Regions from separate parts of the Cupriavidus sp. GW823-FHT07B10 genome, predicted to be linked through region 4. Evidence: predicted binding sites of a transcription regulator. Region 4 holds the regulator's gene; each other region holds the start of a gene.
What was found. Region 4 encodes sigma-54, which starts transcription at its own class of promoters, with help from an activator protein. Its sites were predicted from a motif close to TGGCANGNAANCTGCTTT; they were not measured.
Positions count from the first base shown of each region.

Region 1: the regulator sigma-54 is predicted to act here: its motif matches at 3,199-3,216, upstream of AC1Q6V_RS13510 (isopenicillin N synthase family dioxygenase).
Region 2: the regulator sigma-54 is predicted to act here: its motif matches at 3,608-3,625, upstream of AC1Q6V_RS15720 (circularly permuted type 2 ATP-grasp protein).
Region 3: the regulator sigma-54 is predicted to act here: its motif matches at 2,306-2,323, upstream of AC1Q6V_RS18115 (phenol hydroxylase subunit).

Region 1 is NZ_JBXAGS010000005.1:245,600-252,923, reverse strand. It holds gene AC1Q6V_RS13525 (hypothetical protein) at 1-69, shown strand, start outside; gene AC1Q6V_RS13520 (phospholipase D family protein) at 95-1,672, opposite strand; gene AC1Q6V_RS13515 (ABC transporter substrate-binding protein) at 1,847-2,887, opposite strand; gene AC1Q6V_RS13510 (isopenicillin N synthase family dioxygenase) at 3,431-4,429, shown strand; gene AC1Q6V_RS13505 (superoxide dismutase family protein) at 4,608-5,192, opposite strand; gene AC1Q6V_RS13500 (LysR family transcriptional regulator) at 5,345-6,280, opposite strand; gene AC1Q6V_RS13495 (alpha/beta hydrolase) at 6,669-7,324, shown strand, end outside.
Region 2 is NZ_JBXAGS010000006.1:254,962-262,285, reverse strand. It holds gene AC1Q6V_RS15740 (MurR/RpiR family transcriptional regulator) at 1-709, opposite strand, end outside; gene AC1Q6V_RS15735 (hypothetical protein) at 753-965, opposite strand; gene edd (phosphogluconate dehydratase) at 964-2,859, shown strand; gene AC1Q6V_RS15725 (gluconokinase) at 3,010-3,516, shown strand; gene AC1Q6V_RS15720 (circularly permuted type 2 ATP-grasp protein) at 3,850-5,325, shown strand; gene AC1Q6V_RS15715 (alpha-E domain-containing protein) at 5,393-6,346, shown strand; gene AC1Q6V_RS15710 (transglutaminase family protein) at 6,394-7,233, shown strand.
Region 3 is NZ_JBXAGS010000008.1:38,123-45,446, forward strand. It holds gene poxR (phenol degradation transcriptional regulator PoxR) at 129-1,856, shown strand; gene AC1Q6V_RS18115 (phenol hydroxylase subunit) at 2,359-2,583, shown strand; gene AC1Q6V_RS18120 (aromatic/alkene monooxygenase hydroxylase subunit beta) at 2,634-3,629, shown strand; gene AC1Q6V_RS18125 (MmoB/DmpM family protein) at 3,662-3,943, shown strand; gene AC1Q6V_RS18130 (aromatic/alkene/methane monooxygenase hydroxylase/oxygenase subunit alpha) at 3,979-5,499, shown strand; gene AC1Q6V_RS18135 (phenol hydroxylase subunit P4) at 5,532-5,891, shown strand; gene AC1Q6V_RS18140 (NADH:ubiquinone reductase (Na(+)-transporting) subunit F) at 5,929-6,996, shown strand; gene AC1Q6V_RS18145 (2Fe-2S iron-sulfur cluster binding domain-containing protein) at 7,008-7,324, shown strand, end outside.
Region 4 is NZ_JBXAGS010000001.1:373,997-381,320, reverse strand. It holds gene AC1Q6V_RS01915 (monovalent cation:proton antiporter family protein) at 1-38, opposite strand, end outside; gene AC1Q6V_RS01910 (KpsF/GutQ family sugar-phosphate isomerase) at 180-1,163, shown strand; gene lptC (LPS export ABC transporter periplasmic protein LptC) at 1,207-1,836, shown strand; gene lptA (lipopolysaccharide transport periplasmic protein LptA) at 1,904-2,554, shown strand; gene lptB (LPS export ABC transporter ATP-binding protein) at 2,623-3,423, shown strand; gene AC1Q6V_RS01890 (RNA polymerase factor sigma-54) at 3,558-5,039, shown strand; gene hpf (ribosome hibernation-promoting factor, HPF/YfiA family) at 5,088-5,438, shown strand; gene ptsN (PTS IIA-like nitrogen regulatory protein PtsN) at 5,895-6,350, shown strand; gene hprK (HPr(Ser) kinase/phosphatase) at 6,432-7,324, shown strand, end outside.

The DNA of each region.
Region 1 (7,324 bases), on a different contig from region 4:
GACACCAAGGGGCGCCAGCGCGCCGGCCGGCTGGCCGATGTGGTGCGCAGCCTGCTCGACCAGATCTGAGGGGCGGTGCTCCCGGGAACCCGTTCTACAGCATCGACTCGATCGGCAGGATCGACAGGAACCAGATGCCAAGCCGGCGCCACCAGCTGGTGTTCGGCTCGGTGTCGTGGCGGATGACTTCGTCGTCGCGCCGTTCCAGCCAGTACAGCTTGCCGGTTTCATCGAGCTTGACCTGGTAGGCCGCGCGCGGCACCACGCTGGCGAAGGTGGATTCGATCCGGCCGGCCAGATCCGGGCTGTCGATGACGAAGCCCAGTTCGGTGTTGATCGTGGCCGAGCGCGGGTCGAAATTGAACGAGCCCACGAAGACCCGGGTGCCGTCGACGGCAAAGGTCTTGGCGTGCAGGCTGGAGCCCGAGCTGCCAAAGGGGCCGGCGCGCTCTTCCTTCTTGCCGGGCGCGGCCGAGCGGCGCAGCTCATACAGGTCCACGCCAGCTTCCAGCAGTGCCTTGCGCCGCTTGGCATAGCCCGAATGCACGGCGGCCACGTCGGTGGCTTCCAGCGCATTGGTCAGCACGCGCACCGCCACGCCGCGCCTGGCCATGTCGGCAAAATAGGACGTGCCGCCCGTCGATGGCACGAAGTAGGGCGAGACCAGGTCAAGCTCGCGCTGCGGGTCGCCCAGGATTTCACGCAGCTGGTGCGCCACCAGGGTGTCGCGCGATGCCTCGCCGAGCGCCTTGGCCGGGTTGTCGCTGACCATGCGCGTTCTTGCCCACTGGAAGCGCAGCGTGCCGTCCAGCATCCGCTGCACGTCAGGCAGGTCGCGCACCGCGGCCAGGTAGGCGGCGGCAGCGGGGTTCTGCTCGACTGCGCGGGCATTGCTGACCAGCGCCTGCAGCCGTTCGACGCTGACCGGCGGCACCAGCCGGTCCACCGGGTAGGCCGACGCACTGGACCAGTAGCGGTCGAAATCGTGCGCCACGTCGCCGGCCGCGGGCCCGATGGCGATCACGTCGAGGTCGGCAAACAGCACGCCATCGGCGGCGCCGAAGTATTCGTCGCCGACATTGCGCCCGCCGATGATGGTGGCGACGCCGTCGGCGGTGAAGGACTTGTTGTGCATGCGCCGGTTCAGGCGCCGGAAATCAGTCAGGAAATTGAGCGCCTTGGGGTGGCGGATCACGAACGGGTTGAATATCCGCACCTCGACCTGCGGATGCGCGTCCATGGCCGCCAGCCATTCGTCCATGCCGGCGATGCCGTTGTCGTCAAGCAGCAGGCGCACGCGCACGCCGCGGTCGGCGGCTTCATGCAACGTTTCCAGCAGCAGGGTGCCGGTCAGGTCGTCGCGCCAGATGTAGTACTGGACGTCGAGCGTGCGCTGCGCGGTGCGCGCCAGATGCACGCGCGCGGCAAAGGCAGCGTAGGCATTCTCGAGCGGATGGATGCCGCTCAGGCCCGGATGGCGCGCCACTTCGCCGGCCACCGCCTGGCCCAGCGGCGTGGCCTGGGATTCGGCGGGCGTCAGCGCAAAGGATTCGGTGCGGGGATCCAGCGGCGGCAAGGCGCAGCCGCCGAGCAGGGCCGCACAGCACAGCAGCAGCGAATTGGCACGCAGGCGGCGGTGGGGGGCGAACGCGGCGTCTGTCGGCGATGGCATGGCGGGTCCTGTCGGGCCCCTCGCGGGGTCCGATCGTTACGGCAATGCCGCCATGTTGCCATGCCGCGCGGGCCGCGGGCTTAATTACGCACCGGGAGCGGGAAGTGGTGGCGCGCCACGGGGCTCCGGCGCATCGCTCAGGCCAGGGACGATATAGAGACGGGCGTGCTCTCCTTACGCCTTGAGGCGGCGGTCCGATGGCGCTGGCAGGAACTGGTCAGTCCAGATGTCCGCCACCTTCAGCGGCGCCTTGATGCCGAAGGCGCCGACGGTTTCATCCAGCGTTGCCTGCAGCCGTGCCGGCGTGGCCGCGCCCCAGCCGTCGCGCCGGGTGTCGGGCGTCTTCATGGTGCCGTCGACGATCAGGCGCAGGCGCTCAGTCTCCAGCGCCTGGTCGGCCAGCGGCTCGCGCGCCTTGACCGCGGCACCGCCCGCGGCGGGATCGGCAATGGCGTCGAGCCAGCCGCGGGTAGAGGCCTTGACGAAGGCCTTCATCACCTCCGGATCGGATGTCATGCTCTTGCGGTTGGCCACCAGCCCGTTGCCGTAGGACTTCATGCCGTAGTCCGAGAAGCGGAACACGGTGATCTTCTCTGGCCCCATGCCGCGCGCCTTCAGGTTCACCAGGCCGGTGAAGAAGAAGTAGGCGGCGGCATCGAAGTCGCCCTTGACGAAGCGCGTGTCGCCGATATCGGGCGTGACGCTCTCCCACTTCACGCCGCCGGGGTCGAAACCCTGTGCCCTGGCGAAGACCGGGAACAGCTTGCGCGAGGCATTGAACGGCTGGCCCAGGATGGACTTGCCGGCCAGGTCCGCTGGCCTGACGATGCCGCTGCCCTTGCGCACCAGGATCGCGTTCGGATTCAGGTCATACTGGATGGCCACCGCCTTGAGCGCGGCGGACGGATTGGTGGTGTTGAATTCGATCATTGCCGCGAGGTCGGCCGAGGCGCAGTCATAGGCGCCGCCCGCGACCAGGCTGATGGCCGAGGCCGAGCCGTTGCCGGTATCGATGGTGACGTCCAGCCCGGCGTCCTTGTAGTAGCCGCGCTGGTGCGCCAGCAGGAACCCCGCGCCCGAGGCTTCCACCTTCCAGCCGAGATTGAACTTGAACTTCTGCAGCGAGCCCGCCGCGCGGACATGGGGCACCGCGAACGGGGCGGCGGCAAGCAGGGCGGTGGCGCCAGTGGCGCGCAGGAAGGAACGGCGACGCATGTCTTTCTCCGGAACGAATGTCACTGGACGATGCGTGCGCGGGCCGGTGGCGCGGGTGCGGAAGGAGAGCGTGGCCTCCCGGGACGCCGGCACCACGCCGCGCCGGCATGCGGCCAGGGCATGCGCGGGGACCGTGCACATCATCGGGAGCAATTTCCGGGCGGCGTGCCGCTGAACGCTTCTACTCCGCTGCGGTTTCAGCAGGATCCGTGCCGGGCGCTGCGCGGCGCCATGCACCAAGCCGTTGCCCGGCATGCGCCATCACGGCGCAAGCCCCGGCGCAATCGCTGCGATCCCGGTGCAAAAACCCCTGGCCCGGAACCTGCATAACCTCGGGCAAGAGTAGAAGCGTTCACCATCCGCGCGGCGCGTCGCAGACGCACGCCGGATGGCCGGGAATTGCTCTTGAAGTCCGTGCCTCTCGCCATCGCGCAGGCTGGCACAGGCGACCTCAGGAGCGCGTTGTCCCGGCGTGCGTTGCCATGGTGGTCTGCCTGTGCCGGCGAGGGGCCAATCCCTGACCCGCTTTGCACAAGGAACACCATGAGTCAACCAGACACCGCCTACGCCCTGGCCGAACTCCACCGCGAATCGCGCATGGGCGCGTTCGGTTCGGAAACCCGCCAGCGCGAGATCCGCCGCATCGACCTGTCCGACTACGCGCGGCGCAAGGCGCAGATCGCCAACGAACTGTGGCAGGCATCGGTCGACGTCGGCTTCTTCCAGATCGCCAACCACGGCATCGACCTGGCCAGCGTGCGCGAAGCCTTTGCCATGACCGAGCGCTTCTTCGCGCTGCCTGACGCCGTCAAGGCGCAATACCCGCTGCAGAAGGCCAACAACGCCGGCTGGGAAAGCCGCGCGCAGGTGCGCCCCTCGACCGGCACCCCGGACCAGAAGGAGTCCTACCAGATCACGCGCCCGCACATGGCCGGGCTGTGGCCCGGCGATGACGAACTGGAAGGCTTTCGCGCCACCATGCTTGCCTTCGAGGCGCAATGCTGGGAGGTGGGCATGAAGGTGCTGTCATGCTTCGCCGGCAAGCTCGGCTTTGCCAGCGACTTCTTCACGCAGGCGCACGATCCGCGGGCGCCGGACTACCAGAGCACGCTGCGGCTGCTGCACTACTACGCGATCCCGCCCGAACTGCGCGACAAGCTGGAGCTCTGGCGCGCCGGCGCGCATACGGATTTCGATTGCCTGACGCTGCTGTTCCAGCGCCCCGGCCAGGGCGGGCTGCAGGTCTGCCCCGGCAAGGAGATGGAGGCGCAGGCATGGACCCCGATCGAGCCGGACGAGGAAGTCATCACCTGCAATATTGGCGACATGCTGATGCGCTGGAGCGACGACCGGCTGCCGTCGAACTTCCACCGCGTGCGCAATCCCGCGCCGGATGAATACATGGGCCCGCGCTACAGCATGGCGTTCTTCTGCCAGGCCAACCGAGGTGCGATGATCGAAGGGCCGGGTGGCAAGTATCCGCCGATCAGCGCGGGGGACTACCTGCGGCAGCGGGTGAATGCGAATTTCAAGGGGTATTGAGGCACGGAAGAATTTCCATGCCGACGGTCTGCGCCCCTCTCCCGCTTGCGGGAGAGGGGCAGGGGAGAGGGCAGTGCCCCTACATCGTTGATACTCCGGCCCTCTCCCCATCCTCTCCCGCAAGCGGGAGAGGGAGTCCACCCGCAGTCGCTGGACGCGCCGGTAGTGAGCCTACGACTTACGAAGCCGCGACAACCCCGCAAGCAACCCGCCCGCCCGCATTACCGGTCGGCTGCGTCTTGTAGTCGTCCGGATCCTTGTGTACCACCACCGCGCGGCCGATCACCCCGTTGGCGCCCGTGCCAACGGTCAGGTCCGGCAGCAGCATGCTGACGCGAACGTTGCCGCTGGCGTCCGCGGTGACGTTGTTCATGTCGCCGGCATGGTGGTCAGGCATGGTCATCTGGCCGTGGGGCTTGCCGGTCGGGTTGAAGTGGCCGCCCGCGCTCATCGCGTCAGGCGCGGAGCAGTCGCCCTTCTCATGGACGTGGAAGCCGTGCACGGAGTTGGGCGGCAGGCCGGTGATCGCCGCAGTCATCATCACGCCGCCGGGCTGCTGCTGGAAGGTCACGGTGCCGCCGGTATTGCTGCCGCTCTTGGGCTGGAGCGTGGCCGCCGCCCTGGCGCTGCCGGTGGCGCTGCTGCTGGCGCTGGTGCCGGACGCGCTGGCCGCAGACGAGGAGCTCATGCCGGAGCCGGCGCAGCCGGCCAGTGCAATGGTCGCGGCGACGCAGGCCGCCAGGGGGGTAAGCACTTGTTTCATCGGACTCCTCTTCTTGTCATGATTTCGGAAGAAACAGTATAGGCTGGCCGGCGCCAGGCCGATTTCCGGTTTTGTCCTACATGCCGCACTAGACTGAGTGCACTAGTGTCCTGTTCCGTAGATACGGAACAGGACACTAGCCAATCACGCCATCAGGCTGCGGCTGCCAGCCGCTGCTGTGCCGCACCAAAGTGCGGGTGGCGCGAGAACAGGTCCGCTGCCCAGTTGACGAACACCCGCACCTTGGCCGACAGGTGCCGGTTCTGCGGATACATCGCCGAGATCGGCAGTTCTTCGGTCTGCCAGTCGGTCATGACCTCCACCAGCCGGCCGCTGGCCACATAGGGCTCGGCCATGGCGCGCGAGACCCGTGCCACGCCGTGGCCTTCCAGGGCGCAGCCCATGTAGACATCGGCATCGTTGGTGGAAATGGCCGACGGCAGCAGCACCTCGCTGCGCTCCATGCCGCGCGCCATGGGCCACGGCATCTCACGGCCGGTGCGGTTGGACAGGAAATTGACCGCCTTGTGCTGGGCCAGTTCGGCCAGGTCGTGCGGGGTGCCGAAGCGGTTCAGGTAGATCGGCGAGGCGTAGAACGCCAGTTGTACATGGCCGATGCGGCGGGCCACCATGGATTCCTCGACCGGCGTGCCCACGCGCAGCACCACGTCCACGCCTTCCTGCAGCAGGTCGATCGGCTTGCCGTTGATGGTCAGGTCCAGCTTCAGGTCCGGGTAGGCCTGGAAGAATTCGTGCAGGTGGGGCACCAGCACCAGCTGCGCCAGCCCCGCGGTGGTGTCCACCGACAGCGTGCCGCGTGGCGAGTTGTTCTGCCGCGTCAGCGACTGCTCGGCTTCCTCGACATCGGCCAGGATGCGCACGCACCGTTCGTAATAGGCCGCGCCGTCGTTGGTCACGCTGATGCGGCGCGTGGTCCGGTGCAGCAGCTTGACGCCCAGGTGGGTTTCCAGGTTCTGGATCAGGCGGGTCAGCGTGGCCTTGGGCAAGTCCATCGATTCCGCGGCGCGCGCAAAGCTGCCGACGTCCACGACCCGGGTGAATGCCTGCATTGATACGAGACGGTCCATGATGAGGTTCCGACGATAGATCCGAACGGCGTGCCGCGCGCGCTCGTGACGCACGTGGCCATGCTGGTTGTTGTTGTGGGGAGTCTGCCGGCTGGCTGGTACAGGGACTGCGCGCTGGCTGGGCGCGGGTTCCGGCATGGATTTCTGATCGGGCGCGCACCGGCCTGGCAGACCGCCGCGCGTGCCGAGAGCCGCAGTGAATCACAAAATCCAAGACCTTGTCATGCGTGGGGATATGCGGTTTCAGTGGCATGACGGGGCGGTTTGCGATTATTCCAATCCCGGAACAGTGCATTGGCGATCTCTCGCTTTATCCCATCCTCGTCAATCACCATAATCCGTTGCATCGCAACACTCAAGCGCATTGTTTCCGCCGTGCGCCAACGCCATGTCCGAGAAGCCAGGCCAACGCCCTGATGCAGCCAGCGCCGCCTCTGCCCCCACGGCAGCCGGGCAGGGGCAGGTGCGCGTGGCCGAGCATACGGTGACCAGTGACGGGCGCGAGATCCTGGTTCGGGTGTGCTACCCGGCGGGCTATCCGGCGCCGGGCGCCGAGGGCGCCGCGCTGCTGCCCTGGCTGGTGTACCTGCATGCCGGCGGCTTCGTCGAAGGCGGCCTGGAACACGCATGCCATCTGGTGCAGGACCTGGCCACCACGGTGCCGGCGGTGGTGGTAACGCCGGCGTATTCGCTGGCGCCGGACCATCCGTTCCCGGCGGCGCCGGAGGACGCGCACAGCACGGTGCAGTGGGTGCTGCGCAATGCCCGGCGGCTGAAGCTGGACAAGACCCGCTTTGCGCTGGTGGGCGAGGAGGCCGGGGGCAACCTGGCGATCGCGCTGGCGCAGATGCTGCGCGACCGCGGCACCGCGCAACCGCGCGGGCAATGGCTGATCCGCCCGGTGACGGACCCGTGCCTGCAGCATGCGTCCTGCGCGGGGTTCGACGGCGGGCAGGTGCCGATGGACACCCTGCGGCGCCTGGCCGACAACTATCGCGACTACCTGCCGACGCCGGCGGATACGGTGCATCCGTATGCCGCCCC
Region 2 (7,324 bases), on a different contig from region 4:
AGGTCATCGGCGTGTAGACCTCGCTGTCTTCCTCGACGTCGGAAAACACGCAGACGTCAGCCAGCCGCGCCAGCGGCGAGCCGCTGTGCGTGATTGCCAGCACGCTGGCGCCGCTGCTGCGCGCCAGCGTGGCGGCGGTCAGCATGTCCCAGGTGCGGCCGCTGTTGGAGACCAGCACGGCCACGTCGCCACGGGCGAGCAGCGCGGCCGACATGCTGAACACGTGCGGGTCGGAATACGCAACCGTCGGCATGCCCAGGCGGAAGAACTTGTGCTGGATATCCAGCGCGACGATGCCGGAGTTGCCGCAGCCGTAGAACTCGATGCGGCGCGCGCCGGCGAGCAGCTGGATGCCATGCTCGATCTGGTCGGCCGACAGCGCATTGCGCACGCTCATCAGCGTGGCAATGGTGCGGTCGAAGACCTTGCCGGCGATGTCCGCGGGGCGGTCGTCGGCCGCGACGTCCTGGTGCACGAAGGGCGTGCCGCCGCCAACGTTCTGCGCGAACTGCAGCTTGAATTCGCGGAAGCCGTCGTAGCCCAGCGCCGCGCAGAAGCGCGCGATGGTGGGCTGCGACACGCCGGCGCGCTCGGCCAGCTCGGGCATCGACAGCCGGATCACGGCGGCGCCATGCCGGGCGACATAGTCGGCCAGGCGGCGTTCAGAAGGGCGGAGCGTGTCGTAGACGGCTAGGATTCGGTCGCGCATGGCGGCGGGAAGCAGTGTCGGGGGTTGCGGATATGTAGAGATTCTACATCGGATGGCGCCGCATCTTGCCCGAAATGGTGCGTCGCCCGCCCTCGGGGTTTGCCCTGATTCCGGGAATTTCTGCGCAATTGTGATGCATGAGCGGGTCGACGGCGTGCTCGCGCTCGGTATAATGGCGGCGATCTGTAGAAAATCTACATGCGATGGCGCGGCATTGCCGCGCCGCCACCAAGCCCACAAGGAACGTCTCCGCCATGCCTTCTGCCGTCCATGCCGAGCTTCTTGCCGTCACCGAGCGCATCGTCGCGCGCAGCCGCGCCAGCCGCGCCGCCTACCTTGCCCGCTGCGAGCGCGCGCAGGCTGAACTGGGGCCGCTGCGCGGCATGTCCTGCGCCAACCTGGCGCACGGCTTTGCCGCATTGCCGGCCAACGACAAGCTGAAGCTGCGCGTCGACCATGCCCCCAACCTGGGCATCGTCACCGCGTACAACGACATGCTGTCGGCGCACCAGCCGTACGAGCGCTACCCCGCCGTGATCCGCGAGGCCGCGCGCGCGGTGGGCGCGGTGGCGCAGGTGGCGGGCGGCGTGCCGGCGATGTGCGACGGCATCACGCAGGGCAACCCGGGCATGGAGCTGTCGCTGTTCTCGCGCGATGCGATTGCGATGGGCACCGCGGTGGCGCTGTCGCACAACACCTTTGATGCGGCGCTGATGCTGGGCGTGTGCGACAAGATCGTGCCCGGCCTGCTGATGGGCGCGCTGCAGTTCGGCCACCTGCCGATGGTGTTCGTGCCGGCGGGCCCGATGGCCAGCGGGCTGCCCAACAAGGAGAAGGCGCGCGTGCGCCAGCTCTACGCCACCGGCCAGGTCGGGCGCGATGCGCTGCTCGAAGCCGAATGCCAGGCCTACCACGGCGCCGGCACCTGCACCTTCTACGGCACCGCCAACAGCAACCAGTTCCTGATGGAAATCATGGGCCTGCACCTGCCGGGCGCGGCCTTCGTGCACCCGGACAGCGGCCTGCGCGATGCGCTGACCGCGGCGGCCGCGCAACGCGCGATCGCCCTGCGCGCGCGCGGCGACGAATACCTGCCGCTGGCGCGCATCGTCGACGAGCGCGCCATTGCCAACGCCATGGTCGGCCTGCTGGCGACCGGCGGCTCCACCAACCACACCATCCACCTGGTGGCGATGGCGCGCGCCGCGGGCATCGTCATCGACTGGAACGATTTCGACCTGCTGTCGCGCATCACGCCGCTGCTGGCGCGCGTCTACCCGAATGGCTCGGCCGATGTGAACCACTTCCATGCCGCGGGCGGCGCCGGTTTCGTCATCCGTGAACTGCTGCAGGCCGGCCTGCTGCATGAGGACGTGCAGACCGTGGCCGGCCCCGGGCTGGCCCGCTATGCGCAGGAGCCGGTGATGGCCGACGGCTTGCTGCGCTGGCGCGACGGCGCGGCGCACAGCGGCGACGCGCAGGTGCTGGCGACGGTCGCGGAGCCTTTCTCGGCCGAGGGCGGGTTGCGGCTGATGCAGGGCAACCTGGGCCGCGGCGTGATCAAGGTCTCGGCGGTGGCGCCGGAGCACCGCGTGGTCGAAGCCCCGGTGCGGGTGTTCGATGCGCAGGAGGCGCTGCAGGCGGCCTTCGATGCGGGCGAGCTGACCGGCGACCTGGTCGCGGTGGTGCGTTTCCAGGGGCCGAACGCCAACGGCATGCCCGAGCTGCACCGCCTGACCCCGGTGCTGGGCGCGCTGCAGGACGCCGGCCACAAGGTGGCGCTGGTGACCGACGGCCGCATGTCCGGCGCGTCGGGCAAGGTGCCGGCGGTGATCCACGTTGGCCCCGAGGCGCTGGCCGGCGGCGCGCTCGCGCGCGTGCGCGACGGCGACCGCATCCGTGTCGATGCCGTTGCCGGCACGCTGCAGTGGCTGGGCGACGAACGTGAATTCGCGGCGCGCGAGCTGGCCGCGGCGCCGGACGACGATTTCGCGCAATTCAGCCTGGGGCGCGGCCTGTTCGGCCTGTTCCGGCGCCACGCGCGCATCGCGGAAGAGGGCGGCAGCGCACTTGACCTGTCCGAGGCGGATGTTGGGGCCGGCGCAGGCGGGCGCCAACGTACCGCAGCGGCGCAAACCGTCGCACAATAGCCAGGCCTGAGGCCGATTTTCCCCTGAAGTTCCCTGCGGGGCGGCAGCGCCCCCCGGACGTCTTTGCGCCGCCGCAAGGACGTCCAGCTGGACCGACAAGGACAGACAAGGATGGCGACACCATCCGATACCAAGACCGACGGAGCAGACATGATCTATATCCTGATGGGCGTTTCCGGCAGCGGCAAGACCACGGTCGGCCAGTTGCTGGCGCAGCGACTGGGCTGCGGCTTCCATGACGCCGATGCATTCCACAGCGACGCCAACAAGGCCAAGATGCACGCTGGCGTCCCGCTGACCGACGAAGACCGCTGGCCATGGCTGGCGGCCATGCGCGCCGCCATCGACGCGGCCCGGGCCGAAGGCCGCACCCATGTGTTCACCTGCTCGGCACTGCGCCAGGCCTACCGCGACCGGCTGACCCCGCCCGACGGCGGCGTGACCTTCGTCTTCATGAAGGGCGATGCATCGCTGATCGGCACGCGCCTGTCCGCGCGCACGGAACACTTCTTCAACCCCGACCTGCTGCAAAGCCAGTTCGATACGCTGGAAGAGCCCAGCGACGCGCTGGTGCTCGACATCCGCCAGTCGCCCGAGGCGCTGGTCGCCACCATCCTGCAGGCCACGGTGCCGCAGGGCGCCGGCGCGGCGCGCTGACCTGCTGACCTCGCCGACCGTTCCGGCCGCCCCGTTCCCGTGCAGCCCGCAAGCGGCCGCCAGCCTGGCTGGCGGCCGTTTTTGCGTGCGCTGGCAGACATCTTGCTAGTTCACTTTCCGTGCCGGCCGGCACCCGCCAGCTTGCGGGTTTCGCCGGTACGGGTATGCTGAAAGGGCCAGTGACTCGACAGTATCGCCGTGAGCGTCCCGAACGGGCAGGCGCGGCGGGCTGGGGACGGGAAAGCCAGGGCAAAACCAGGGCAGCCGGTAGCGACCACGAAGTCGCAGTGAAGCGGTAGCACCGGAAGCCCGCGACATGGAGGAACGGCCATCATGGCGGGGCGGTATTTCGACGAGATGCTGGACTGGCGCACGGACGGGGCGCAATGGGTTATCCAGGCGGGGCAGGCGTTGCCTGAAGGCGCGGTGCGCCCGCATTACCGGCATTTCGCTGACTGGCTGGCGCGGCAGTCTGAAGGCACGATGGGCAACAAGCGCGCCGAGGCCGACCTGATCTTCCGGCGCGTGGGCATTACCTTTGCCGTCTACGGCGACAAGGATGAAGCCAACAGCGGCACCGAACGCACCATTCCGTTCGACGTGATCCCACGCATCTTCCCGGCGAACGAATGGGCGCTGCTGGAAAAAGGGCTGCGCCAGCGCGTGGCCGCGCTCAACCGCTTTGTCCACGATATCTACCACGGCCAGGACATCATCCGCGCCGGCGTGATCCCGCCCGACCAGATCTACAACAACGCCCAGTACCGGCCCGAGATGCTCGGCGTCAACGTGCCGCACGACATCTATGCGCACGTGGCCGGCATCGACGTGGTGCGCGCCGGCGAGGGCGAGTTCTACGTGCTGGAAGACAACCTGCGCGTGCCCTCGGGCGTGTCGTACATGCTGGAAAACCGCAAGATGATGATGCGGTTGTTCCCGGACCTGTTCGCGCGCAACCGCGTGGCGCCGGTGGCCCACTATCCTGACCTGTTGCTCGACATGCTGCGCGGGGTGTCGCCGCAGGCCATTGCCGATCCCACCGTGGTGGTGCTGACGCCGGGCATGTACAACTCGGCCTACTTCGAGCATGCCTTCCTGGCGCAGCAGATGGGCGTGGAACTGGTCGAAGGCAGCGATCTCTTCGTCGAGGACGACCACCTGTTCATGCGCACCACGCAGGGCCCGCAGCGCGTCGACGTGATCTACCGCCGCGTCGACGACGACTTCCTCGACCCGCTGGTGTTCCGCCACGATTCCTCGCTGGGCGCGGCCGGCTTGCTGTCGGTCTACCGCGCCGGCAACGTGACCATCTGCAACGCCATCGGCACGGGCGTGGCCGACGACAAGTCGATCTATCCGTACGTGCCCGACATGATCCGCTTCTACCTGGGCGAAGAGGCCATCCTCAGCAACGTGCCGACCTATATGTGCCGGCGCCCGGACGACCTGCAGTACGTGCTGGACCATATGGAAGAACTGGTGGTCAAGGAGACCCACGGCGCCGGCGGCTACGGCATGCTGGTCGGCCCGGCCGCCACGCGGGCCGAGATCGATGCCTTCCGCGAAGTGGTGAAGGCGCGCCCGGAGCAGTACATCGCGCAGCCGACGCTGGCGCTGTCGACCTGCCCGACCTATGTGGAGTCGGGCATCGCGCCGCGCCATATCGACCTGCGCCCGTTCGTGCTGTCGGGCAAGGAGGTGCGCATGGTGCCTGGCGGGCTGACCCGCGTGGCGCTGCGCGAGGGCTCGCTGGTGGTGAATTCCTCGCAAGGGGGCGGCACCAAGGACACCTGGGTGCTGGAACGATGAACGCGAACCACATGATGACCGCCGCAACGACCGCCATGGCGACCGCCGCCACGCCAGGAGAGCCCACATGCTGAGCCGCACCGCCGACCACCTGTTCTGGATGGCCCGCTATACCGAGCGCGCGGAGAACACCGCGCGCATGCTCGACGTCAACTACCAGACCTCGCTCCTGCCGCAATCGGCCGAGGTGGCCGAGCAGGGCTGGTGGGCCATGCTCGATATCTCGGAGCTGACCGATGTCTTCGACCACAAGTACGGACTGCTGTCGCGCGACGATGTGATCGACTTCATGGTGCGCGACATGACCAACGCCTCGTCCATCATGAGCTGCCTGCGCGCGGCGCGCGAGAATGCGCGCGCGGTGCGCGGCTCGCTGACCACCGAGGTCTGGGAGACCGTCAACACCACCTGGCTGGAGGTGCAGCGCCTGATCGCCGACGGCGTGCTGAAGGAGGACCCGTCGGCGTTCTTCGAATGGGTCAAGTTCCGCTCGCACCTGGCGCGCGGGGTCCAGTTCGGCACCATGCTCAAGGACGATGCCTTCCACTTCATGCGGCTGGGCACGTTCCTGGAGCGCGCCGACAACACCGCGCGGATCCTCGACGTCAAGTTCCAGGCATCGGGCAGCGACGAGAGCGATGCCAACCGCGACCAGAACGATTTCTATCACTGGGCCGCGGTGCTGCGCTCGGTCTCGGGCTTCGAGGTCTACCGCAAGGTCTATCGCGCGGTCATTACGCCGCAGCGCGTGGCCGAGCTGCTGATCCTGCGGCCCGACATGCCGCGCTCGCTGGTGTCGAGCATGGACGAGGTGGTGGCCATCCTGCATACGGTGCGCAACCAGCAATCGGCGGAAACCGAGCGCCAGGCTGGTAAACTCCACGCCGACCTGAAGTACGCGCGCATCGACGATATTTTCGCGGTCGGCCTGCACGCGTACCTGACCAGCTTCCTGGAGCGCATCGGCGATCTCGGCAATGGCATCAGCCGGGACTTCCTCGTGCCGCTGCTGGCTGCCTGAAATGGGCCGCCGGCAGCCTCCATGTGCCGCCGCCGCGCCCTGATACCGTGAAATACAAGATCCACCACCATACTGTTTACCGCTACGCCGAGCCGGTGCGCCGCAGCGTGCACGAAGTGCGGCTCGAGCCGCGTTCGGGCCCGCTGCAGACGGTGCACCGCTGGCAACTGGTCGCGCCTGGCAATCCGTCGGCGGCGCGCGACGGATTCGGCAATATCGTGCACAACTTCACGGTGGCCGGACCGACCGGCACCATCTCGATCGAAGCCAGCGGCGAGGTGGAAGTGCTGCCGCCGCATGGCGACCTCGACCGGGACGGCCACCATGCGTTCTGCGACGCTCCGCCCCCCGGCGAGTCCCGGGTGTCGCCGCTGTACTTCCTCGGCAGCACGCCACTGACCTCGGCTCCGCCGGAGATGCAGGCGTTTGCCGCGCCGTTCCTGGCGGCCGGGCACGAGATTCCGGCGCTGCTGGCGTTGGCCCAGGGGATTGCGGAGCGGGTGCGCTACAAGCCCAACACCACTGACGTCGGCACCTCGGCGGCCGAGGCCTTCAGCCTGGGCAGCGGCGTGTGCCAGGACCAGGCGCAGGTGATGGTGGCGGCGTGCCGGGCGCTCGGTATCCCGGCACGCTATGTGAGCGGATACTTCTACGATCCGGCCGCGATCGAGATGGCCAGCCATGCCTGGGCCGACGTATGCCTGGACCCGGCGCGCGAGGTGTGGTGCAGCGTCGACATCACCCACGGCTGCCTGACCGACGAGCGTCATATACGCCTCGCGGTGGGGCGCGATTATGCGTCGGCTGCACCAGTCAGGGGCATCCTGGAAGGGGGTTCCGGCGAGACGCTCGAAGTTGATGTGAGCATCACGCCGCTTTTTACCTGATTAGGTGCCTGATTCCAGACAGGGCGCGGTGCCGCAGTACGGGCGCTAGAATCCCGGGTATGCAGGCCATCGGCTGGCCACTTCCGGCCGC
Region 3 (7,324 bases), on a different contig from region 4:
GAGACCCCCCGGAAATGCTCCGGGGGAATGTCATTACCCTGCCCCCGTCTCCCTGGCACATAATGTGCGTAAGATGCCAGCCGAAAGGCACACTCGAGCGGATCACCCGCCGGCACTGAGGGGAGACAATGAGCAGTTCAACCGACAAGTTCTCGGCCACCATGCGCGATGGCCTGGCCGATCTTGCCCGCCGCCTGCGCTTCGCCATGGAAGAGGGTGCGATCTGGCTGGATGAGCAGCGCATGATCCTGATCCATACCGCCGCCCTGGGCGCGCTGCGCAAGGAACTGGTGGACACCCTGGGCATGGAGCGCGCGCGCGGCCTGTTCATGCGCATGGGCTTCCATTCGGGCATGCGCGATGCGGAGGTCGCGCGCAAGCTGCGCGCCGGCCACAGCGACTTCGGCCAGCTGGAGATCGGGCCCTGCCTGCATACCATCGAGGGGGTGGTGCGGGTCACGCCGGTCAAGGTCGACATCGACATCGCCGCCGGCATCTACGATGGCGAATTCCTGTGGGAAGACTCTTTCGAGGGCGACGTCCACCGCCAGCTGTTCGGCATCGTCGACGAGCCTGCCTGCTGGATGCAGATCGGCTACGCCACCGGCTACACCTCGGCGCTGATGGGGCGCACCATCCTGTACCGCGAGGTCGAGTGCATCGCCTGCGGCCATCCGCACTGCCGCATCATCGGCAAGCCGGTGGAAGCCTGGGAAGACGGCGCGCAGGCGCTGGCGCTGTACCAGCCCGATCCCGTGATCGAAACCATCATCGCCTTGCAGAGCGAGGTAGAGCACCTGCGCGCGCTGCAGGGCACCCCGGCCACGCCGGCCGACCTGGTCGGCACCTCGCCCGGCTTCCGTGCCGCCTGGGGCCTGCTGCAGCGGGCCGCGGCCAGCAACGTGACGGTGCTGCTGCTGGGCGAGACCGGCGTGGGCAAGGAGCGGTTCGCGCAGGCGCTGCACAGCGTGAGCGGGCGCGCCGACAAGCCCTTCATTGCCGTGAACTGCGCGGCGATTCCCGATGAGCTGATCGAGTCCGAGCTGTTCGGCGTGGAAAAGGGCGCCTTCACCGGCGCCAGCCAGTCGCGCCCCGGGCGCTTCGAGCGTGCGCATGGCGGCACGCTGTTCCTGGACGAACTGGGCGAGCTGTCCGCCTCGGCCCAGTCCAAGCTGCTGCGCGTGCTGCAGGAAGGCGAGGTCGAGCGCGTGGGCGGCACCGGCACGCGCAAGGTGGATGTGCGGCTGGTGGCCGCCACCAATGTCGACCTGGCCGAAGCCGTGAAGCAGGGCACCTTCCGCAAGGACCTGTACTACCGCCTCAACGTCTACCCGGTCACGATCCCGCCGCTGCGCGAGCGCCTGGACGACATCCGGCCGCTGGCCGAGCGCTTCGTGGCCCGCTACGGCGCGCGCCACGGCAAGCGCATCGTCGGCATCACCGACCGCGCGCTGGCCGAGCTGCGCCACTATGACTGGCCCGGCAATGTGCGCGAACTGGAGAACGTGATCGAGCGCGGCGTGATCCTGGCCAGCCAGGGCGGCCAGATCACGGCCGACCACCTGTTCCTGCCGGGCACCGTGGCACCGGTGGTGGATACCGCGCCGCGGCTGGGCGCGGGCGGCACCTTGCCAGACCTGCGCGAAGCCGCGGTCCATGCGCTGCTGGACCAGATGTCAGAGCAGCAGCTGGCGCTGGGCGACGTCGAGACCGTGCTGATGGAGGCGGCCATGCAGCGCGCCGACGGCAACATGAGCCAGGCGGCGCGGTTGCTCGGCATTACGCGGCCGCAGCTGGCGTATCGGTGGAAGATGCGCGGTACGCGTGCCGGTAACGGGCACGGCAACGGTAACTGACGCCGTTTCCTCGCCTCAAGTGCCGAGGGTTTGCTCCCCTCTCCCGCTTGCGGGAGAGGGAGCGCGCCGGTGGTCATCAACATCGATCGCGTCTTCCAAGCGCCTCGAATTCCAGCTTCTTCCCCACTTGATCATTTGATGCAGCCCCTCCGGGCCGCGCATCGGCCCGAAGTTGCCCGATGCTGCACCGCGCCAGCGATTTTTCCCTGCCAGATCAAGTCTTCTCACCCAGGTTGCCCACGCACGCTGCTGCGCCGCAGGGCAATCCCATCCGCATCTGCTCGCTGCCCGCAAACGCCCGCCCGGCGCGGCTTTTGATCATTTGATCAAGACCTGTGCGCAGCTTCATCAATTCATCGATGCGTTTCGCGCGGACCTTTCCGGGTTAACGCGCACGCTCGCCATCGCCAATTCCCCGTAACCCTTGTCCCACAACGCTTCGCGCTTGCTGGCACGGTCTTCGCAGTAAGGCCTGCGTCCAGCCAACGCAACGGAGCGCGCCATGAACACCCCGTCGGTTCCCCTGTTCGAAGCCACGCCGCGCTATGTGCGGGTCGAGGGCCGCACCCCCGAAGGGTTTGTGCAGTTCGCCTTCAGCGTGGCCGACCCGGAGCTCAACGTCGAACTGATCATGCCGGAACCGATGTTCGAAGCCTTCTGCTGCGTCAACCGCGTGCGCTTCCTGCCCCCGCTGGAAACCGCGCCGCAGCCGCAAGCCGACGACTGACGCCGCAGCCACCGCATCACAAAGAGAGAAGGGATACAGGAGACCAAGCGATGCAAGTCGATATCAAGACCCAGCAGATCCAGCCGCTGCGCCAGACCTACGGCCATGTCGCGCGCCGCTTCGGCGACAAGCCGGCGTCGCGCTACCAGGAGGCGACCTACGACGTGCAGTCTGAGGTGAACTTCCACTACCGCCCCACCTGGGACCCAGGCTTCGAGCTGTATGACAAGCGCCGCACGGCGATCGTGATGCAGGACTGGTACGCGCTGAAGGACCCGCGCCAGTTCTACTACGGCGCCTACGTGACCGCGCGTGGGCGCCAGCAGGATGCAACCGAAAAGAGCTTTGCCTTCGTCGAGAAGCGCGGGCTGCTGCAGGCGCTGCCGGCCGAATGGCAGGAACGCCTGGCCGTTGGCCTGCTGCCGCTGCGCCATGTGGAGTGGGGCGCCAACATGAACAACTTCTACTGCGCCGACTATGGCTGGGGCACGGCCATCACGCAGGCCTGCACCTATTGCGCGATGGACCGCCTGGGTATCGCCCAATACCTGTCGCGCATCGGCATGCTGCTGGACGGCAATACCGGCGTGGCGCTGGAGCGGGCCAGGGTGGCCTGGCTGGAGAGCGCCGCGTGGCAGCCGCTGCGCCGCTTTGTCGAGCACACCTTTGTCACCGGGGACTGGTTCGAGACCTTCGTCGCACAGAACCTGGTGCTCGACGGACTGCTCTACCCGCTGGTCTACCAGCATGCCGACGCGGTGATCGCGCGCGCCTGCGGCACCGGGCTGGCGGTGCTGACCGAATTCATGAACGACTGGCGCGACGAGCACGCACGCTGGGTCGATGCCGTGATCCAGGCCGCAGCGGCCGAGTCCGACGCCAACCGCGCGCTGCTGTCGGGCTGGGCGCGCGCCGCCTGCGCCGAGGTGGCGCAGGCGCTGGTGCCGGTGGCCGATGTGCTCACCGGCGAAGACGGCGCGCAGATGGTGGCGCTGTGCCGCGAGCAGTTCGAAGTCCGCCTGGGCAGGCTCGGCCTGGCTGCCTGATCCGCCCACGACGTACCCCACGGAGACACGCCATGTCAGCCACCGCTGCCAACGTCTATATCGCCCTGCAGAACAACGACGACACCCGACCCATCATCGACGCCATCACCGAGGCCAACCCGCATGCGGTGGTGTCGCAGTTTCCCGCCATGGTCAAGATCGACGCCCCCGGCCACCTGACCATCGTGCGCGAACTGGTGGCCGGCAAGCTCGGCCGCGACTGGGACCTGCAGGAGATCCACCTTAACCTGATCTCGCTGTGCGGAAACATCGACGAAGACGAAGACGCCTTCACGCTGCGCTGGAACGCCTGACCGGGCAGCGGCACACAGAACATCACGGAGACATCATGGACGCACGCAAGAAGCTCAACCTGCGCGAGAAGTACGCCTCGATGACGCGGGACCTGGCCTGGGAAACGACCTACGAGCCGATGGACAAGGTCTTCCCGTTCGACAAGTACGAGGGCATTCGCATCCACGACTGGGACAAATGGGAAGACCCGTTCCGCATGACCATGGATGCCTACTGGAAATACCAGTCGGAGAAGGAGCGCAAGCTGTACGCGATCATCGACTCGTTCGTGCAGAACAACGGCCACCTGAACGTATCCGACCCGCGCTACCTGAACGCGCTGCGGCTGTTCCTGACCGGCGTGACGCCGCTGGAATACGCCGCCCACCGCGGCTACGCGCACCTGGGCCGGCATTTCCGCGGCGCCGGCGCGCGCGTGGCGGCGCAGATGCAGTCGGTCGACGAGCTGCGCCACGCCCAGACCCAGCTGCACACGCTGTCGGTCTACAACAAGTACTTCCACGGCTTTGGCGAATGGCGCCACATGCACGACCGGGTCTGGTACCTGTCGGTGCCCAAGTCCTACTTCGAGGACGCGATGAGCGCGGGGCCGTTCGAGTTCATCACCGCGATCTCGTTCTCGTTCGAGTATGTGCTGACCAACCTGCTGTTCATGCCGTTCATGTCCGGCGCCGCCTACAACGGCGACATGGCCACGGTGACCTTCGGCTTCTCCGCGCAGTCCGACGAGTCGCGCCACATGACGCTGGGCCTGGAAGTGGTCAAGTTCCTGTGCGAGCAGGACCCCGGCAATATCCCGATCCTGCAGAAGTGGCTGGACAAGTGGTTCTGGCGCGGCTTCCGACTGCTCACGCTGGTCGGCATGATGATGGACTACATGCTGCCCAAGCGCGTGATGTCGTGGGCCGAGGCCTGGGAGATGTACTTCGAGCAGGCGGGCGGGGCCCTGTTCAAGGACCTGGAGCGCTACGGCCTGTGCATGCCCAAGTACCACGAAGTGGCCACCAGGACCAAGGACCGCATCACGCACGAGGCCTGGGCCACCTTCTACAACTACGCGGGCGCCGCCGGCTTCCACACCTGGGTGCCCAAGGCCGACGAGATGGCATGGCTGGCCGAGAAGTACCCCCAGACCTTCGAGCGCTACTACAAGCCGCGCCTGGACCACTGGCAGGAGCGCCAGCAGGCCGGCGACCGCTTCTACAACACCACGCTGCCGATGCTGTGCCAGACCTGCCAGATCCCGATGGTGTTCTCGGAGCCGGACGACCCGACCCAGACCTGCTACCGCGAAAGCAGGTACCACGGCATGAAGTTCCATTTCTGCTCGGACGGCTGCAAGGACATCTTCGACGACGAGCCCGCCAAGTACGCGCAGGCCTGGCTGCCGGTGCACCAGATCTACCAGGGCAACTGCGGCGGCGCCACGCTGGAGGACGTGCTCAAGTGGTACCGGCTGAACCCGGGCGCTGACAACCTGGACTTCGAGGGCTCGCAGGACCAGCGCAACTGGAACGCGTGGAAGGGCATCTGGCCTGCCGCGGACGCCGCCTGAAGCGGCCCCCATCACAAGACAAGGAGACAACCATGCCCGTCGTATCCATCGGCGACTACGCCTTCGAGGCGGCCGACCGCGAGGCCGTGTTCCACGGCAACCGGCTGCTCTATATCGGCTGGGACGGCCACCTGCTGTTCTGCGCGCCGCATTGCTTCCCGTTCCCGCCGTCGATGCCGCTGCGCGACGTGGTCGACAAGGTGCTGCCCGGCGTCTACGGCTACCACCCCGACTTTGCCCGCATCGACTGGGGCCAGGTGCAGTGGCTGCGCGGCGGCCAGCCCTGGCAGCCCGACCTGGACCGCTCGCTGGAAGAGAACGGCCTGGGCCACAAGGACGTGATCCGCTTCCGCACGCCGGGGCTGGACGGCATCGGCGGCAGCCGCAGCTGAGGCGCATGGTCGAACGCACCACCGGAAGGAGACCAAGATGTATTCGCTGACCATTGAACCGATCGGGCAGACCATCCCCATCGCTCCCGGGCAGACCGTGCTGGACGCCTGCCTGCGCAACGGCGTGTGGCTGCCCCATGCCTGCTGCCACGGGCTGTGCGCCACCTGCAAGGTGCAGGTGGTGGACGGCGAGGTCGAGCAGGGCGAGGCCTCCAGCTTCGCGCTGATGGATTTCGAGCGCGACAACGGCCAGTGCCTGGCCTGCTGCGCGACCGCGCAGTCGGACCTGGTGATCGAGGCCGACATCGAGGAAGACGCCGATGCGCTGGGCCTGCCGCTGGCCGACTATCGCGCCGAAGTTGTCGAGACGCGCGCCCTGACGCCCACCATCCTGGGCATCTGGCTGCGTGTGAAGGATGGTGGACGCACGACCTTCCAGGCCGGTCAGTACGTCAACCTGAACGTGCCGGGCTGCGACCAGCCGCGTGCGTTCTCGCTGGCCAACGCGCCGGGCGACGAGCTGGTCGAGCTGCACGTGCGGCGCGTGCCGGACGGGCAGGCCACCGGGTACCTGCACGACCAGCTGGCGGTCGGCGACGAATTGTCGTTCTCAGCGCCCTATGGCCGCTTCTTCGTGCGCAAGTCGGCGCAGGTGCCGATGCTGTTCCTCGCGGGCGGCTCCGGCCTGTCCAGCCCGCGCGCGATGATCCTGGACCTGCTGGCCGCCGGCGAGACCCTGCCGATCACGCTGGTGCAGGGCGCGCGCAACCGCGGCGAGCTGTACTACGACGCCGAGTTCCAGGCACTGGCGCAGGCCCACCCCAACTTCCGCTACGTGCCCGCGCTGTCGGACGAACCCGCCGACAGCGGCTGGAGCGGCGCGCGCGGCTACGTGCATGACGTGCTGCACCAGCTCTACGCGCAGGACGGCAATGCCGACTTCCGCGGCCACAAGGCCTACCTGTGCGGGCCGCCGCCGATGATCGAGGCCTGCATCCGCACGCTGATGCAGGGCCGGCTGTTCGAGGCGGATATCCACACCGAGAAGTTCCTGTCCGCGGCCGATGCGCAGAACAGCGCGCGCAGTCCGCTGTTCAAGATCTGAGGAGGCCGGCCATGCATACCGTCGAGATCGCCGGCAGCGGGCTGCGCTACCCCTGCGCGCCCGAGCAGAACCTGCTGCGGGCCATGGAAGTGCTGGGCCAGCGCGGCATCCCCGCCGGCTGCCGCGGCGGCGGCTGCGGCGTGTGCAAGGTCCGCATCGAAGCCGGCGACTTTCACGCCGGAAAGATGAGCCGCGCCTGCCTGTCCGAAGCGGAGCAGCGCGACGGACTGGTGCTGGCCTGCAAGACCTACCCGGACAGCGATATCCGCCTGCGGCCGGTGGCCCTGCTGCAGCGCTGCCTGGAAAAGCAGCGGTGGCGCGAACAGGG
Region 4 (7,324 bases):
GCCAGCAGCACCAGGGTCAGTTCCAGCGGAGAATGCATCAGGCGGTCTGGGTGACCGGCCAGGCGCACGTCCGACCCGGCACGGGCACCCTGCCGGCAAAATACGGCGAGCACGGCAAGCACGACGTGCGCCATGGGTCGGGCCAGGCGCCATCGCATTCGTTGGTATACTTCGTCGCCATGATAGCCAATTTCGATGCGGATCGAGCACTCAGGCTCGCCCGCGACACTCTCCAGACCGAAGCCGATGCGGTTTCCGCACTTTCCGGACGCCTGAACGGCGACTTTGCCCGTGCCGTGCTGCTGATCCTGCAATGCACCGGGCGCGTGGTCGTCTCGGGCATCGGCAAGTCCGGCCATATCGGGCGCAAGGTCGCGGCCACGCTGGCCTCTACCGGCACGCCGGCGTTCTTCGTGCACCCGGCCGAAGCCAGCCACGGCGACCTGGGCATGGTCACGCGCGACGACGTGCTGATCGCCTTCTCCAATTCGGGCGAGACCGGCGAGCTGCTGTCGATCATCCCGATCGTCAAGCGCATCGGCGCGCGGCTGATCTCGGTCACCGGCAACCCCGACTCCAACCTGGCCAAGCTGGCCGACGTCCACCTGGACGCGGCGGTCGAGAAAGAAGCCTGCCCGCTGAACCTGGCGCCGACGGCCAGCACCACCGCGGCGCTGGCGCTGGGCGATGCGCTGGCAGTGGCGGTTCTCGATGCGCGCGGCTTTGGCGAGGAAGACTTCGCGCGCTCGCACCCCGGCGGCGCGCTCGGGCGCAAGCTGCTGACCCATGTGCGCGACGTGATGCGCACCGGCAACGCCGTGCCCGAGGTGCGTGAAAACACCCCGCTGGCCCAGGCGCTGATGGAAATCACCCGCAAGGGCATGGCCATGACCGCCGTGGTGGACCCGGACGGACACGCCATCGGCGTCTTCACCGACGGCGACCTGCGCCGCCTTCTGGAAACCCCGCGCGACTGGAAGACCGTTCCCATCGGCGACGTCATGCACCGCAACCCGCACGTGGTCAACGAGAACCAGCTCGCCGTCGAAGCGGTGCAGGTGATGGAGGCCAACCGCATCAACCAGCTGCTGGTGGTGGATGACGACGGCCGCCTGACCGGCGCGCTGCATATCCACGACCTGACCCGCGCCAAGGTCATCTGAGCGGGCGCGGGCCCGGCACAACCGGCACAACGCCAAGGACACCATGCAGGCACTCCTCGCCTCCCTCAGCGGCATCGTCATGCGGCTGCTGCCGCTGCTGCTGATGGCCTTCGTGGCGGGCAGCACGTTCTGGCTGGTCCAGATCAACTCCCCCAAGGAAGACCCGGCCGCGCAAAGCGCCAAGAAGCATGAGCCCGACTACTTCATGGACCGCTTCTCGGCCACTGAGCTGGCGCCGGACGGCAGCACCAAAATCCGCTTTACCGGCGAGCGCATGGTCCATTTCGAGGATGACCAGACCTACGAGGTGACCCGGCCCGCCATGCGCGCGTATGAGCCGGACCGCCCGCCGGTCACCGCCCGCGCCGATATGGGCCGCATGAACGCCGAGGGTTCGGTGATCGACCTGTACGGCAACGGCTTCGTCATGCGCCAGCAGGGCGTGGACGTGTCCAAGGACCCGCAGCTGACCGCCGCATCCAGTTATTTCCAGCTGCTGGTCAATGACGACATCGTCAAGACCGACAAGCCGGTCAAGCTGACGCGCGGCCCGTCGGTGATGACCGCCAACGGCCTGATCTTCAACAACGTCACGCGCGAAGTACAATTGCTCGGCAATGTACGCGGCACCATCATCACCGGGCCGACCCCTGGCCGCGCGCCGGGGTCCTGAGCCCCGGCCCGGGGGCCGCACCAACCCGCACCAACGTACCCAGACGCCCTCAAGCAACCCTGCCAACATGACTGCTTCCCTGACGACATCGTCCCGTCGACGCACCGCCCCGGCCCTGCTCGCCCTGGCCATGGCCTTCGGCCTGCTGGCCCAGCCCGCCCTGGCCGAGCGCGCGGACCGCGACAAGCCGATGGTGCTGGAGGCGGACAACGCCAGCTATGACGACGTCAAGCAGATCTATACGCTGACCGGCAATGTGGTGCTGACCAAGGGCACCATGATCCTGAAGTCCGACGCCGCCGAACTGCGCACCGATCCCGAGGGCTACCAGTTCGCGGTGGCCACCGCCAAGCCGGGCAAGCAGGCCTACATCCGGCAGAAGCGCGAAGGCGTCGACGAATACATCGACGGCTGGGGCGACCGCATCGAGTACGACGGCAAGCAGGAGTACTCCAAGCTGATCGGCAATGCCCGCATGGCGCGCCTGCAGGGCGCCAAGCAGGTCGACGAGATCCGCGGCGCGGTGCTGACCTACGACAGCCGCAAGGAGTTCTACACGGCTGCCGGCGGCGGTAGCGGCGATGCCGCGGCCGCCAATCCGTCCGGCCGCGTGCGCGCGGTGCTGTCGCCGCGCCAGGACCAGAAGGCCGGCGCCACGGGCAGCGGCGGCTCGCCGCTGGACCTGAAGCCGGCGCCCGCGCCTGCCAACAAACCCTGACGCCTGGCGCCGGCTGCGTGCATCGCATGCGGCCGGCGCCAGAAACGCCTGAACGCCAGACTGTGCCAATGACCGATACCGCAACCATCGCCGACAAGCCTTCCGTCGAAGCCTCCACCGTCCTTGCCGGCGGCAGCACGCTGGTCGTGCGCCACCTGAAGAAACGCTATGGCTCGCGCACGGTGGTCAAGGACGTCTCGCTCGACGTGAAGAGCGGCGAGGTGGTCGGCCTGCTCGGGCCCAACGGCGCGGGCAAGACCACCTCCTTCTACATGATCGTGGGCCTGGTGGCGCTGGACGAAGGGGATATCGTGCTCGACGGCGACCACATCAGCGGCCTGCCGATCCACGAGCGCGCGCGCATGGGGCTGTCGTACCTGCCGCAGGAAGCCTCGGTATTCCGCAAGCTCAACGTCGAAGAGAACATCCGCGCGGTGCTGGAGCTGCAGGTGAGCAACGGCAAGCCCCTGCCCAAGGCCGAGATCGAGCGCCGCCTGGATTCGCTGCTCGACGACCTGCAGATCGCGCACCTGCGCAACAACCCGGCGCTGTCGCTGTCGGGCGGCGAGCGCCGCCGCGTGGAAATCGCGCGCGCGCTGGCGTCGTCGCCGCGCTTCATCCTGCTGGACGAACCCTTCGCCGGCGTGGACCCGATCGCCGTGGGCGAGATCCAGCGCATCGTCAGCTTCCTCAAGGCACGCAATATCGGCGTGCTGATCACCGACCACAACGTGCGCGAGACGCTCGGCATCTGCGACCACGCCTACATCATCAGCGAAGGCACGGTGCTGGCCGCGGGCCAGCCCGAGGAAATCATCGCCAATGACGCAGTGCGGCGCGTCTACCTGGGCGAGAACTTCCGCATGTGATGCAGCGGCCTGCCATGGAGCGGCAGGCCTATTCGCGGGCGCACGTGGGCCTGCCACAGCCAGCAGCGATCAGACCGCATAAGCGATAGCAATTTCCGTTCCAACAACGGAAAGATGCGCATAGAATAGGTCGCATGAAACCGTCGCTACAGCTCCGCCTTTCCCAGCATCTGGCCCTGACCCCGCAACTGCAGCAGTCGATCCGGCTGCTGCAGCTTTCCACGCTGGAACTGCAGCAAGAGGTCGAACAGGCACTGACGGAAAACCCTCTGCTCGAACGCGAGAACGACTGGATCGAAAGCCCGCTGCGCGTGGCGGCCGACGGCTCGGTCAACCTGCAGAGCGCACCGGCGCCCGCGCCGGCAGAGCCGCAGGGCAATGGCGAGGCCCGCGCCGACGGCGCGGCTGACGACGACAGCTATGGCGACAGCGGCAACGGCGACGACTATGGCAGCAGCGACTGGAGCCTGGACGACTTTGCCCGCCGCCCCCAGGGCGACGAGGACGAAAAAACGCCGATGCAGCTGCGCGAAGCCGAGCCAACGCTGCGCGAGTACCTGATGGAACAGCTCACGCCGCTGAAGATCTCGGCGCGCGACAAGGGCCTGGCCATCTTCCTGATCGAATCGCTCGACGACGATGGCTACCTGAGCGCATCGCTTGAGGAGATCTGCACGGAGTTGCCGGAAGAACTCGAGTTCGAGATCGAGGAGGTCCACGCCATCCTCACGCTGCTGCAGAGCTTCGACCCGCCCGGCGTGGGCGCGCGCAACGCCGCCGAGTGCCTGGCCCTGCAGTTGCGGCGCCTGACGCACCCGCAGCGCGAACTGGCCCTGAACATCGTGACCAACCACCTGGAGTTGCTCGCAGTACGCGACTACACGCGGCTGAAGAAGGCGCTGCAGGTGGATGAAGCGGCGCTGAAGTCCGCACACGAACTGATCCGCTCGCTGGCGCCCTACCCCGGCCATGCATACAGCCGCCCGGAGGCGGACTTCGTGGTGCCGGACGTGTTCGTGCGCAAGGGTGGCGGCGGCTGGATCGCGCAGCTCAATCCGGATGTGATGCCGAGGCTGCGCATCAATGACATGTATGCGCAAATCCTGCGTGGCGCAAAGGGTGAGTCCGGCACCGCCGGGCTGCAGCAGAAGCTGCAGGAGGCGCGCTGGCTGATCAAGAACATCCAGCAGAGGTTCGACACAATCCTGCGTGTCTCGCAGGCCATTGTCGAGCGTCAAAAGAACTTTTTCAGCCACGGCGAAATCGCCATGCGCCCCTTGGTTTTGCGGGAGATTGCCGATACACTGGGTTTACACGAGTCAACCATCTCCCGGGTGACGACCAATAAATATATGGCAACGCCGATGGGTACTTTCGAACTGAAGTACTTCTTCGGCAGCCACGTGTCCACCGAAACCGGTGGCGCGGCTTCGTCAACGGCCATCCGCGCCTTGATCAAGCAACTGATAGGAGCCGAAGACCCGAGGAATCCCCTTTCCGACAGTCGCATTGCCGAACTGCTGGGCGAACAAGGCTTCGTTGTCGCACGCCGCACCGTTGCCAAGTATCGCGAAGCCCTGAAGATCCCCGCAGTCAATCTCCGCAAGTCTTTGTAGCCGAGCCCACCGCCTGCCTGGTGAGGCTCTTTCAGAAGGAGAAGCGCTATGAACTTCAAGATCAGTGGACACCACCTGGACATCACGCCCCCTCTGCGTGAGTACGTGGAAACGAAGCTGGAGCGAATCGTCAGGCATTTCGATCAAGTCATTGGCGTTAGTGTGCTGCTCTCTGTCGACAACCATAAGGAAAAGGACCGGCGTCAGTACGCGGAAATCAATCTACATCTCAAGGGCAAGGACATCTTTGTCGAAGCGCATCACGAAGACCTGTATGCAGCGATCGACGCACTCGTCGACAAGCTGGACCGTCAGGTGATCCGCTACAAGGATCGCGTGCAAGGCCACGACCGCGAAGCGGTCAAGTACCAGATGGCCGCAGCGCAAATGCAGCAATGACCGTGCCCGGCAGCCCCGCAGCGGGCTGCTGAATCAGGATTGAACAGGCAAGCCGCGCCAAGAAGCGCGGCTTTTTTGCGCCCTCGCGTTCCCGGTTGCCGCCGGCATGCCGCGCCCGCACTGGCGGCGCGGCCCGGCTGTGGCGCCGGAGCCGATGCTTTTCACCCGAATGAGCAAGGGTGTTCGCAAGCGCTGCGCCAAGGTGTATGCTGCGCCATACAAAGAGAGGGAATCCTGGCCGTGCCCCGCACCGGTGCACCGGCTCCCCGCCGCGGAGGCACCATTGCATCACCATGTATCTTTCTGCACCGGCTTGCCCCGTTGCGCTGCACAATGCGGGAGTAGTCGCTGCTCTATAATGGGCCGGACGCCTCCGGCCAGGCCAACGGCAGGCCGGAGCCAGCCCACTGCCCGGCGGAACGGTCCGCCCGCTAACTGAAATCCTGCGCATCGCCCATGAATCGTTTGGCCAAATTGCTGCCACCCGGCAACATCACCCTCGACGTCAGCGTCACCAGCAAGAAGCGTGTGTTCGAGCAGGCCGGGCTCCTCTTCGAGAACAACCATGGTGTGGCGCGCGCCATCGTGACGGACAACCTGTTCGCGCGCGAGTCGCTTGGATCCACCGGCCTGGGCGCCGGCGTGGCAATCCCGCACGGCCGCATCAAGGGCCTGAAGCAGCCGCTGGCCGCGTTCATGCGCCTGGCCGAACCAATTCCGTTCGAATCGCCCGATGGCAAGCCGGTATCGCTGCTGATCTTCCTGCTGGTGCCCGAACAGGCTACGCAGCAGCACCTGGAAATCCTGTCCGAAATCGCGCAACTGCTTTCCGACCGCGACATGCGTGAAGGGCTGGCCACGCTGCCCACGCCCGATGCCGTCCATCAGTTGCTGATCGCATGGCATCCCTGATCCCCTGATCCCTCAAGCGGGCCGGCACCAGACCGGGCAGGCGCCAAGGCGCTTCGCAAACCGCCCCACCAGTCATACCGCATGGAACTCACCGGCGTCACCTCCCAGTCCATCTTCGACGACAACGCAGCCGACATCAAACTCTCGTGGGTGGCCGGCCTGGAAGGTGCGGATCGCGCCTTCGATGTGGAGTTCGCCCGCGAAGCCACCTCCGCCGCCGACCTGGTGGGCCACCTGAACCTGATCCACCCCAACCGCATCCAGGTGCTCGGCAAGCCCGAGATCACTTATTACCAGCGGTTGGACGACGAGACCCGCAAGCGCCAGATGGGCGAGCTGATCCTGCTGGAGCCGCCCTTCCTGGTGATCGCCGACGGCATGGAGCCGCCGCCCGACCTGGAACTGCGCTGCACGCGCTCGTCCACGCCGCTGTTCACCACGCCGGTGTCGTCGGCCGCGGTGATCGACCACCTGCGCCTGTACCTGTCGCGTATCTCCGCGCCGCGCGTGACCATGCACGGGGTATTCCTCGACATCCTGGGCATGGGCGTGCTGATCATGGGCGAATCGGGCCTGGGCAAGAGCGAACTGGGCCTGGAACTGATCTCGCGCGGCCACGGGCTGGTGGCCGATGATGCCGTGGACTTCGTGCGCCTGGGGCCGGATTTCATTGAAGGCCGCTGCCCGCCGCTGCTGCAGAACCTGCTTGAAGTACGCGGTCTGGGCCTGCTCGACATCAAGACCATCTTCGGTGAGACCGCGGTGCGCCGGAAGATGAAGATCAAGCTGGTGGTGCAGTTGGTGCGTCGCAATGACGGCGAGTTCGAGCGGCTGCCGCTCGATTCGCAATACCTCGACGTGCTGGGCCTGCCGATCCACATGGTCAAGATCCAGGTGGCGGCCGGGCGCAACCTGGCCGTGCTGGTCGAGGCCGCGGTGCGCAACACCATCCTGCGCCTGCGCGGCATCGATAC